DNA from 3 places in the Isoptericola sp. NPDC055063 genome. Region 1 is predicted to be linked to each of the others. Evidence: predicted binding sites of a transcription regulator. Region 1 holds the regulator's gene; each other region holds the start of a gene.

Region 1 (3,267 bases):
CCATCCGCTCCCCCGGACCCCGGCGCTGCACGACGCCCGCGTGCCGCCCCTCCGCGCCGTCGAGCACGTAGACGTCGCCCGCGGACAGCGCGCCGAGCGCGCCGCCGTCGGCGAGGAAGACGGGGGCGCTCACGTCAGCGGCCGCTCAGCTTGTCCCGCAGCCGCGAGAAGACGCCCGGGTGCGCCGCGGTCAGCCGCGGCTCGGGGCGCTCCTCGCCGCGCAGCGCGGCCAGCGAGCGCAGCAGCTCCGTCTGCTCCTCGTCCAGGCCGGAGGGCACCTGGACCTCGACGTGCACGTTGAGGTCGCCGCGCCCGCCCGCGTGCAGGTGGCCGACGCCGAGGCCCTTGAGCGTCACGACCTGCCCCGGCTGGGTGCCCGGGCGCAGGTCGATCTCCTGCTGGCCGTCGAGGGTCTCCAGGTCGAGGACGGTGCCGAGCGCGGCCGCCGTCATCGGCACCTGCAGGGTGCAGTGCAGGTCGTCGCCGCGGCGCACGAACGTGTCGTGCGGCTTCTCGCGGATCTCGACGTACAGGTCGCCGGCGGGGCCGCCGCCGGGGCCGACCTCGCCCTGCGAGGTCAGCTTGATGCGCGTGCCCGTGTCGACGCCGGCCGGCACGTTGACCGTGAGGGTGCGGCGCGAGCGCACGCGCCCCTCGCCGGAGCAGTCGGCGCACGGCTCGGGGATCACGGTGCCGAAGCCCTGGCAGGCGGCGCAGGGCGCGGTCGTCATGACCTGGCCGAGGAAGGAGCGCGCCACGCGCTGCACGTTGCCGCGGCCCTGGCAGACGTCGCAGGTCTTGAGGTCGGTGCCGGGGCGGCAGCCGTTGCCGCCGCAGGTGCCGCACACGACCGCGGTGTCCACCTGCAGCTCGCGCTTGGCGCCGAACGCGGCCTCGGCGAGGTCGATGTCCATGCGCACGAGGGCGTCCTGGCCGCGGCGGGCGCGGGGCACGGGCCCGGCGGGCTGGCCGCCGCCGCCGAAGAACGTCTCGAAGATGTCCTGGAAGCCGAACCCGTTGCCGAAGCCGGCGCCCGCGCCACCCGACGGCGAGCTCGGGTCCACGCCCATGTCGTACTGCTGGCGCTTGTCCGGGTTGGACAGCACCTCGTAGGCGCGGGCGACGTCCTTGAAGCGATCCTCGCCGGCCTCGCCGGCGACGTCGGGGTGCAGCTCGCGGGCGAGCTTGCGGTACGCCTTCTTGATCTGCTCGGCCGAGGCGTCGCGGGGGACGCCCAGGATCTCGTAGTAGTCGGTCACAGGTCTCTCTTCGGTGACGTGTCGGTGACGTGCACGGTCAGGTCGTGTGGGTCAGGGTTCGCCGGGGGCCGTCAGCTGGGCAGCACCCGGGACAGGTAGCGGGCGACGGCGCGCACCGAGGCGATCGTGCCCGGGTAGTCCATCCGGGTGGGGCCGATGGACCCCAGGATGGCCACCGTGTCGCCGTCGCTGCCGTAGCCGGAGGCGACGACGGAGGTCTCGGTGAGGCCGTCGAGGCGGTTCTCGTGGCCGATGCGGATGCCGACCCCGGGGCCGGACCCCGGGGCGGGCTCGGTGGCCAGCTCGGTGAGGAGCCCGAGCAGCACCACCTGCTCCTCGAGGGCCTCGAGCACCGGGCTGAGGCCCTGCTCGAAGCGCATCTCGGCGCGGGCGAGGTTGGCGGTGCCGGCGAGGACGATGCGGTCCTCGCGCTGCGCGCCGAGCGTGTCGACCACCAGGTCCGCGATCCCGCGGGCCAGCGGGGCCAGCTCGGCGTCCAGCCCTGCCACCACGCGCGCGAACGCCTCCGGCAGGTCCGTGAGGCGCCGCCCCGCGGCGGCCGCGTTGAGGCGGCCGCGCAGCTCGCCGAGCGTGCCCTCGTCGAGGGCCCCCGGGTCGGGAGCCGGCCCGGCGGGCGAGTCCACCGCGACGACGGCGGGCTCGGCCCCCGGCCCCGCGCCGACGTCGAGGAAGCGCTGCTCCACGCGGCCGGTGTCCGTGATCACGACGACCAGCAGGCGCGCGCCCCCGACGGGGACGAGCTCCAGGTGCCGCAGCCCGGACACGCGCAGGGACGGGTACTGGACCACGGCGACCTGCCCCGTGAGCTGGGCGATGAGGCGCCCGGCGCGGCCGAGCACGTCGTCCATGTCGATCGCCTCGGACAGGAACGTCTCGATGGCCCGCCGCTGGGGGCTGGTCAGGGGGCGCACCTCCGCGAGGCGGTCGACGAAGAGCCGGTACCCCTTGTCGGTGGGGATGCGGCCGGCCGAGGTGTGCGGCTGGGCGATGTACCCGGCCTCCTCGAGCGCGGCCATGTCGTTGCGGATGGTGGCGGGCGAGACGCCGAGGCCGTGCCGCTCCGTGAGCACGCGCGACCCCACCGGCTCGCGCGTGTGGACGTAGTCCTCCACGATCGCGCGCAGCACGGCCAGCCGACGTTCCTCGCTCACGGTCCTCCCTCGCCTCGCGCACGCTTAGCACTCTCGTATCCCGAGTGCCATCCTACGCGGGGTCACGACAGGTCCGCGGGCGACCCGCCCGGCACGCCCCGGCCGCCGTCTGAGGTACCTACGGCGGCGTCTGAGGTACCCCCCGCCGCGAAGATGCGGCACCTGACCGATCCGCCGCCGTACCTCAGGAGCCGAGGGTGGAACCACCGGCAGCCACCGGGGCTTCGGGCGAAGGAGATCCGTGATGAACGAGTTCCTGTACTACGACGAGTTCCGTCTCCGCGAGGCGGAGGCCGAGCAGACGCTCCTGCGGGACGTCGAGCGTCGGGAGGCCCTGACGGGCGGCGACCGCCGCGGCCGCGGCCGTGTGGCCGCCCGCCGCCGGGCCGACCGCCGCGTGTGGGGCCTCCTGACGGCGGGCACGAGCCGGTCCTGGACGCTGTGACCGCGGCCGTGGCACCCGGCGAGGAGCACGTCTCGCCGGTCGGTGCGACCCCGGCGGACAGCGCGCCGGCCTGGCACGATGACGAGGTGCCCGCCACCTCGACCGGGTCGGCCCTCGGGCCGCACCCCACCACTGGATCCCGACCGCCCATGATCGGTCGCGAGGCCGAGCTCGCCGCCCTCCGCGACGCGTTCGCCGCAGCCCTCGACGGTTCCGGCGGCACGGTCGTGGTGGGCGGCGAGGCGGGTATCGGCAAGACCCGGCTCGTGGCCGAGTTCCTGACCGGGCTCGCCGGGCTCCCCGACGCCGCGGGCGGCGCCCTCGTGCTGCGCGGGCAGTGCGCCGACTCCGGCTCCGGCCCCCTCCCCTACGCTGCGCTCACCGGCGTCCT
Region 2 (3,267 bases), on a different contig from region 1:
CCGGCGGCGTCCCGGTCCGCGCGGGATCAGCGCAGCGGCTCGACGACCAGCACGTGCTGCGCCCCGCCGACGCGCGTGAGCACGAGCGTCGCCTCCGCGTCGCCCTTCGGCGAGAGCTGGGCGCGCAGCTGCTCCGGCGTCACGGCGGTGCCCCGCTTCTTGATCGTGAGGCGCCCGACGCCGCGCTCGCGCAGGTACGCCTTGAGGCGCTTCAGGTTGAACGGCATGAGGTCGAGCACCCGGTAGCCGGTGGCGAGGGGTGCGACCCCGGCGGCCTGCGGCGCCGCGGGCTGGTCGGTCGTGACGTACGCGATGGTCCGGTCGAGCAGGCGCCCGCCGAGCTCCGCGGCGGCGTGCGCCACGAGCCCGGCCCGGATCACGGCGCCGTCAGGCTCGTACAGGTAGGCGCCGGCGGGCCCGACGTCGGGAACGAGGTCCGAGCCGTCGCCGTCGGTGCGCAGGGTGCGGGACGCCGTCGCGCCGTCGCGCGTCGTGAGCACGAGGGCGGAGCGGCCCGGCCCGGCCGGGGCGAGCGGGCCGAACCACAGGCCCGCCTCGACGACGTCCCCGTCCACGGACACCCACTGCGTCTCCGCGTCCTCCGGGAGCCCCTGGTGCGGGATGCCGGGCCCGACCTTGATCCCGAGGGCGGGGACCTGGTCGCGCAGCGCCCAGACGGCGTCGAGCGGGGGCGCGTAGGCGGCGGGGTCGAAGACGCGGCGCCCGCCACGCGTGCGCCGGGCCGGGTCGGCGTACACGCCGTCCACGCCCTCGGCGGCGAGGTCGAGCGCGAGCCCGTCGGCGTGCCGCACCTCCGCCTCGGGGAAGTGGCGCAGGTTCACGGTGGCGAGCGCGGCCGTCATCTCGTCGACGTCCGTGGCGAGCACCCGCAGGCCCACGCCCGCGAACGCGAGCGCGTCGGCGCCGATCCCGCTGGTGAGGTCGGCGACCTTCGTGACGCCGGCCGCGAGGTAGCGCCGGGCGTGCAGGGCGGCCACCACGAGGCGGGTCGCCTGCTCGACGCCGTCGGGCGTGAAGAGCATCCCGTCCGCGAAGTCGCCGAGCTTGGCGCGGGCCTTGGCGCGCAGCCGCGACTGGGTGAGCGCGGCGGCGGCGAGGTCGGGGTCGACCCCGTCGGCCCGCAGCCGCGTCGCGAGCGTCATGGCCTGCTTCTCGTCGTACGGGGGGAGCGAGTTGAGCAGCGCCCACCCGTCCGGGCTCAGCAGCTTGCTCACGGAGGCGGCGTCCATCGGGCCATCGTCTCAGGCGCGCCGGGGCTCTCGGGCGCGGCCCGGGCGTGACGCCCTCGGCGAACTGCTGGCACTCGACTTGTCAGAGTGCTAACGCCTGCCTAGATTTGTCGTCAGCGACCGCAAGGCTGTGCCGGCACCCGCGACGACGGCCGGCCCTCGGACGCGACCTGGTCAATCAGCAAGTCCATCCACGCATCGCGAATCAAGGAGGTCCGACGTGTCGGTCCCCATCAAGCCGCTCGAGGACCGGATCGTCGTCAAGGCCATCGAGGCCGAGACCACGACCGCTTCCGGCCTGGTCATCCCGGACACCGCCAAGGAGAAGCCCCAGGAGGGCGAGGTCCTGGCCGTGGGCGAGGGTCGCTTCGACGACAAGGGCAACCGCGTCCCCGTCGACGTCAAGGTCGGTGACAAGGTCATCTACAGCAAGTACGGCGGCACCGAGGTCAAGTACGCCGGCGAGGACTACCTCGTCCTGTCGGCCCGTGACATCCTCGCGGTCGTCGTCGCCTGACGACGCCGAACGCAGAAGGCCTCGCACCGTCGTCGGTGCGAGGCCTTCGTGCTTTGCTCAACCGGTCTTGCGTGCTCCGCCGGCGAGGATCGCGGACCGCTCGTCCTCGCTGAGGCCGCCCCACACCCCGTAGGGCTCGCGGACCCGGAGCGACTGCTCGCGGCACTGCATCATCACGGGGCACGAGCGGCAGATCGCCTTGGCCGCCTCGGCGCGGCGTCGACGCGTCGAGCCGCGCTCACCCTCGGGGTGGAAGAACAGCGTGTCGTCCGCGTCGCGGCAGGAGCCCTGGTACTGCCACTCCCACAGCTCCATCACCGGACCGGGAAGCCTCGAGATCTCCGTCATGGCGAACAACCTACAAGTTGTGCAGAAGTTGTTCAAGGTCCGGTTTTGTGACCGGGTTCGATGATTCAGTGTTCAACTTTCCGGTGCGCGCTGAACGGGTTCGACCGGGTTCTGAACTGCTTTGACCTGCGTCGACGAGATGTTCCGCGGCGCGCCCGGTGGCGCGGTGGCGACCCTCCGATCCTCTCGGCAGAATCGACGCCATGACCTCATCCCGGCCCGCCCCTCACGGGGGCGGGTCTCGCGCGTCGAGCCCTGGCCTCGCCGTCGCCGCGGTCGCCAGGCGCCTCGGGGTGGCCCCCGCCACCCTGCGCACGTGGGACCGCCGCTACGGGCTCGGCCCGTCCGCCCGCACCGCAGGCTCGCACCGTCGCTACACGCCCGAGGACGTGGCGCGGCTGCTCGTCATGCGCCGGCTCACCCTGGAGGGGGTCGCGCCGGTCGACGCCGCGCGGGCCGCGCTCGAGGCCGGCGTCCAGGAGCTGGAGGAGGCGACGGAGCAGGCCGCGTCCTCGGCGTCCGGCGAGGATGGCCAGGACTCCTCGGAGGGTGCGGGCGAGCGGCCCGCGCCAGCGGCCGGCGACGAGCCGCCGCGGCCGGGACGCGCGCACCTGAGGGCCCTGCCCGGCGGCGGCGAAGGAAGCCCTGCGGCCAGCAGCCACGTCCCGGGTGGGAGCGCTTCCGGCCGGGTGTCCGCCGTCGTCGACGCCGCCCTCGCGTACGACCAGCAGGCCTGCGACGAGATCCTGGCCATCCCGGCGCAGGGCGACCCCGCGGCATGGTGGACGGAGATCGCCGAGCCCGCGTGGCAGCGGGTCGCCCAGCGGACGGTGCTCGCCGGACCGGGCGCCGTGCCGGAGGTGGTGCTCGCGACCGCCGCCCTGCGTGCGCTGCGCGACTTCACCGAGGCGTTCGAGCGGGCCATGGTCGCCGGGGGCGCGCCGCCGGCCAACCACCCGAGCCGGATGCGCAAGATCGTCCTCATCTTCGCCGCGCCCGACGAGGTGGTGCCGTTGTCGGCGCACGCCCTCGCCGCCGCGCTGACCGCGAAGGGCGCGACCGCGCGGATCGTCACCGGCCCGGCCAGCACGCACCGCTCGCTCGAGCTCGTGACGATGGTGCGGCCCGCCGCCCTCGTGCTCGCCACGTCGC
Region 3 (3,267 bases), on a different contig from region 1:
ACGATGCCCTCCTCGACCGCGGCCTTGGCGTTGCGGACGGCGTCCTCGATGCGGTGCTTGCGCTCCTTGAGCTCCACCTCGGTGGCCGCGCCGGCCTTGATGACGGCCACGCCGCCGGCCAGCTTGGCGAGGCGCTCCTGGAGCTTCTCGCGGTCGTAGTCGGAGTCCGACTTCTCGATCTCGGAGCGGATCTGGTTGACGCGGCCCGAGATGAGCTCGGCGTCGCCCGCACCCTCGACGATCGTGGTCTCGTCCTTGGTGACGACGACCTTGCGCGCCTGGCCCAGCAGGTCGAGGGTCGCGTTCTCCAGCTTGAGGCCGACGGTCTCGGTGATGACCTGGCCGCCGGTGAGGATCGCGATGTCCTGCAGCATGGCCTTGCGGCGGTCGCCGAAGCCCGGGGCCTTGACGGCGACGGACTTGAAGGTGCCGCGGATCTTGTTCAGCACGAGGGTGGCCAGGGCCTCGCCCTCGACGTCCTCGGCGATGATGAGCAGCGAGCGACCGGCCTTCATGACCTGGTCGAGCACCGGCAGCATGTCCTTGACGTTCGAGATCTTCGACTCGACGATCAGGACGTACGGGTCCTCGAGGACGGCCTCCTGGCGCTCCGGGTCCGTCTCGAAGTAGCGGGCGAGGAAGCCCTTGTCGAAGCGCATGCCCTCGGTGAGCTCGAGCTCGAGGCCGAACGTGTTCGACTCCTCGACCGTGATCACGCCCTCCTTGCCCACCTTGTCGAGGGCCTCGGCGATGAGTTCGCCGATGGAGGCGTCGCCGGCCGAGATGGCGGCCGTGGCGGCGATCTGGTCCTTGGTCTCGATCTCGACCGCGGCGTTGAGCAGCTGCTCGGTGACGGCCTCGACGGCCTTCTCGATGCCGCGCTTGACGGCGATCGGGTTGGCGCCGGCGGCGACGACGCGCAGGCCCTCGCGCACGAGCGCCTGGGCGAGCACGGTGGCGGTGGTGGTGCCGTCACCCGCGACGTCGTCGGTCTTCTTGGCGACCTCCTTGACGAGCTCCGCGCCGATCTTCTCGTACGGGTCGTCGAGCTCGATCTCCTTGGCGATGGAGACACCGTCGTTGGTGATCGTGGGGGCGCCCCACTTCTTGTCCAGGACGACGTTGCGACCCTTGGGGCCGAGCGTGACCTTCACGGTGTCGGCGAGCTGGTTGAGCCCGCGCTCCATGCTCCGACGAGCTTCCTCGTCGAACGCGATGATCTTGGCCATGGGGACTGATCCTCCGCTGGTGGCTGAGTTGGCCGGACGGCGCCCGCGACGGACGACCCACCCCGCGGCGTTCAGGTCACGCACGCGCGGAGGGTCTCACCGAACGACCCGAATGCTTCACCCGCGGCCTGAGAGAAGGCCGCCCGAGGGGGCGGCTGTCACTCGACGACCGAGAGTGCTAACCCATTATTGGCACTCTCGGGTGGCGAGTGCAAGACGTTCGCCGAGGGCGTGCAACCGGGCGTGCAACCCTCCGGCACGACGAAGGCCGGCGCCTCGTCCGCGTCCCTGCGGTCGGTGGCGCCGGCCTTTCGTGCGGCGACCTGCGCGGGCGTCCGCCGCGCCGGCCTGCCCGCGAGGTCAGAGCGGGCGGACCTGCTCGGCCTGCGGGCCCTTCTGCCCCTGCCCGACCTCGAACTCGACGCTCTGACCCTCGTCCAGGCTGCGGTAGCCGTCGGTCTGGATGGCGCTGTAGTGGACGAACAGGTCCTGCCCGCCTGCGGTCGGGGTGATGAACCCGTACCCCTTCTCCGAGTTGAACCACTTGACGGTGCCCTGGGCCATGTCCTTCTCCTTGTGCTGCTCGGCCGCAGGGCAGGCACCCCGCGGTGAACGGGAGCCTAGTAGCGGCGGCCGAGACAAGGGAAGCACCGATGTCCGGAATGTCGACATCCGAGATGCCGACATTCCGGACGGCGCCGTCAGCCGACGGGGGTCTTGAGCACCACCCACACGGCCTCGGGGCTCGCGGAGACCTCGTCCGACTGCTGCACGTTCGCCGGGTCGACGCCGAGCGCCTCGGCGACCGCGCTGGCGGTGTCCGCGCGGTCCGCGCCGTACAGCACCGTGCTCTCGGTGTACTGCCCGGCCAACGTGTCCGGGACGTCCGCCGCGCCGACGTCGGTGAAGCCCTTGGCGGTGAGGGCGCTCTGCCCCGCAGCGGCCTGCCCGTCGCCGGCGCCGTCGTTGAACACGAGCATCGTGGCCGCGAGGTTCGCCGCCGCCGGGTCGCCCGGCAGCTCGGTGGCCGCGTCGGACTCGCCGTCCGCGGGGTCCTCCGAGGCGGGGTCCTCGCTCGCGTCGTCGGCGGGGGGCTCCTCGCTCCCGGCGTCCTTCGACTCGCTCGCCTTCGGCTCCTCGGCACCGGCCCCGGCGCTCTGCTCCGCCGCGGGCGGGGTCTTGGGGCCGCCGTCGGACAGGAACGACACGACGCCGACGGCGATGCCGGCGAAGATCACGGCGACCAGCAGGAACGGCCACACCGAGCTCCACCCGCTGCGCGGCTCGCGATGCACACCGACCGGAGTGCCCTCGGGCCCGCGGACGTCGAACTCGTCGGGCGGGTAGGAGTAATGGCTCTTGCTCACGGCGGACAGGGTAGCCGTTCCGGCCGCCCCGCCGTTCAGAGTGTTCTCAGCAATCCCCTGGCCTGCGACGCCACCGAGTCGAGCGGCGCGTCGTCAGCCCTGGCCGTCGGAGAGGCGCCGCGCCGAGCGGGCGCGCTGGCGCGTGGAGCGCATGCGCCGCAGCCGCTTGACGAGCATCGGGTCGTGCGCGAGGGCGGCGGGCGAGTCGATGAGGGCGTTCAGCACCTGGTAGTAGCGCGTGGCGGACAGCCCGAAGAGCTCGCGCACCGCCTGCTCCTTCGCCCCGGCGTACTTCCACCACTGCCGCTCGAAGGCGAGGATCTCGCGGTCGCGGTCGGTGAGGTCGCCCTCGGCCGACGTCGTGGCGGAGGTCGTGGAGGACCCGGCCGCCGTCGCGGGTGACGCCTCCGGGTCCGGTTGGACCTCCTGGACCAGGATCTCGCTCATGGCGTCCCAGTATGGCGCGTCCCCGCCCCTGACCCGACGACGTCGCCCCGCGCGCCGCGAACCCGCGACCTGTCAGGACCAGGACCATCGCAACGTGCGCCTGACCCTGACAGCCCCGGGCGGGAGCGGTCAGCGCGGGGTGCGCTAGCGTCGCCGCGTGGACACCCCGACGACGAGCAGCCCCGGCACGACGACGCAGCAGCGGCCGCCGCTCGACCAGGTCA

What was found. Region 1 encodes HrcA, which represses chaperone genes, less so after heat shock. Its sites were predicted from a motif close to TTNGCACTCGNNNNNNNCGAGTGCNAA; they were not measured.
Region 2: a site for HrcA is predicted at 1,318-1,344, ahead of groES (co-chaperone GroES). Genes of this name have one in related genera too.
Region 3: a site for HrcA is predicted at 1,385-1,411, ahead of groL (chaperonin GroEL). Genes of this name have one in related genera too.

Annotation. Positions count from the first base shown of each region.
Region 1 covers NZ_JBSGUW010000015.1:45,621-48,887, forward strand. The annotation lists gene ACWF41_RS17735 (16S rRNA (uracil(1498)-N(3))-methyltransferase) at 1-133, opposite strand, end outside; gene dnaJ (molecular chaperone DnaJ) at 135-1,259, opposite strand; gene hrcA (heat-inducible transcriptional repressor HrcA) at 1,331-2,431, opposite strand; gene ACWF41_RS17750 (hypothetical protein) at 2,676-2,876, shown strand; gene ACWF41_RS17755 (ATP-binding protein) at 2,963-3,267, shown strand, end outside.
Region 2 covers NZ_JBSGUW010000007.1:50,439-53,705, reverse strand. The annotation lists gene ACWF41_RS10055 (class I SAM-dependent methyltransferase) at 27-1,250, opposite strand; gene groES (co-chaperone GroES) at 1,471-1,767, shown strand; gene ACWF41_RS10045 (WhiB family transcriptional regulator) at 1,825-2,115, opposite strand; gene ACWF41_RS10040 (MerR family transcriptional regulator) at 2,319-3,267, shown strand, end outside.
Region 3 covers NZ_JBSGUW010000009.1:165,640-168,906, forward strand. The annotation lists gene groL (chaperonin GroEL) at 1-1,229, opposite strand, end outside; gene ACWF41_RS12830 (cold-shock protein) at 1,590-1,793, opposite strand; gene ACWF41_RS12835 (LytR C-terminal domain-containing protein) at 1,931-2,596, opposite strand; gene ACWF41_RS12840 (DUF3263 domain-containing protein) at 2,690-3,043, opposite strand; gene ACWF41_RS12845 (uracil-DNA glycosylase) at 3,267-3,267, shown strand, end outside.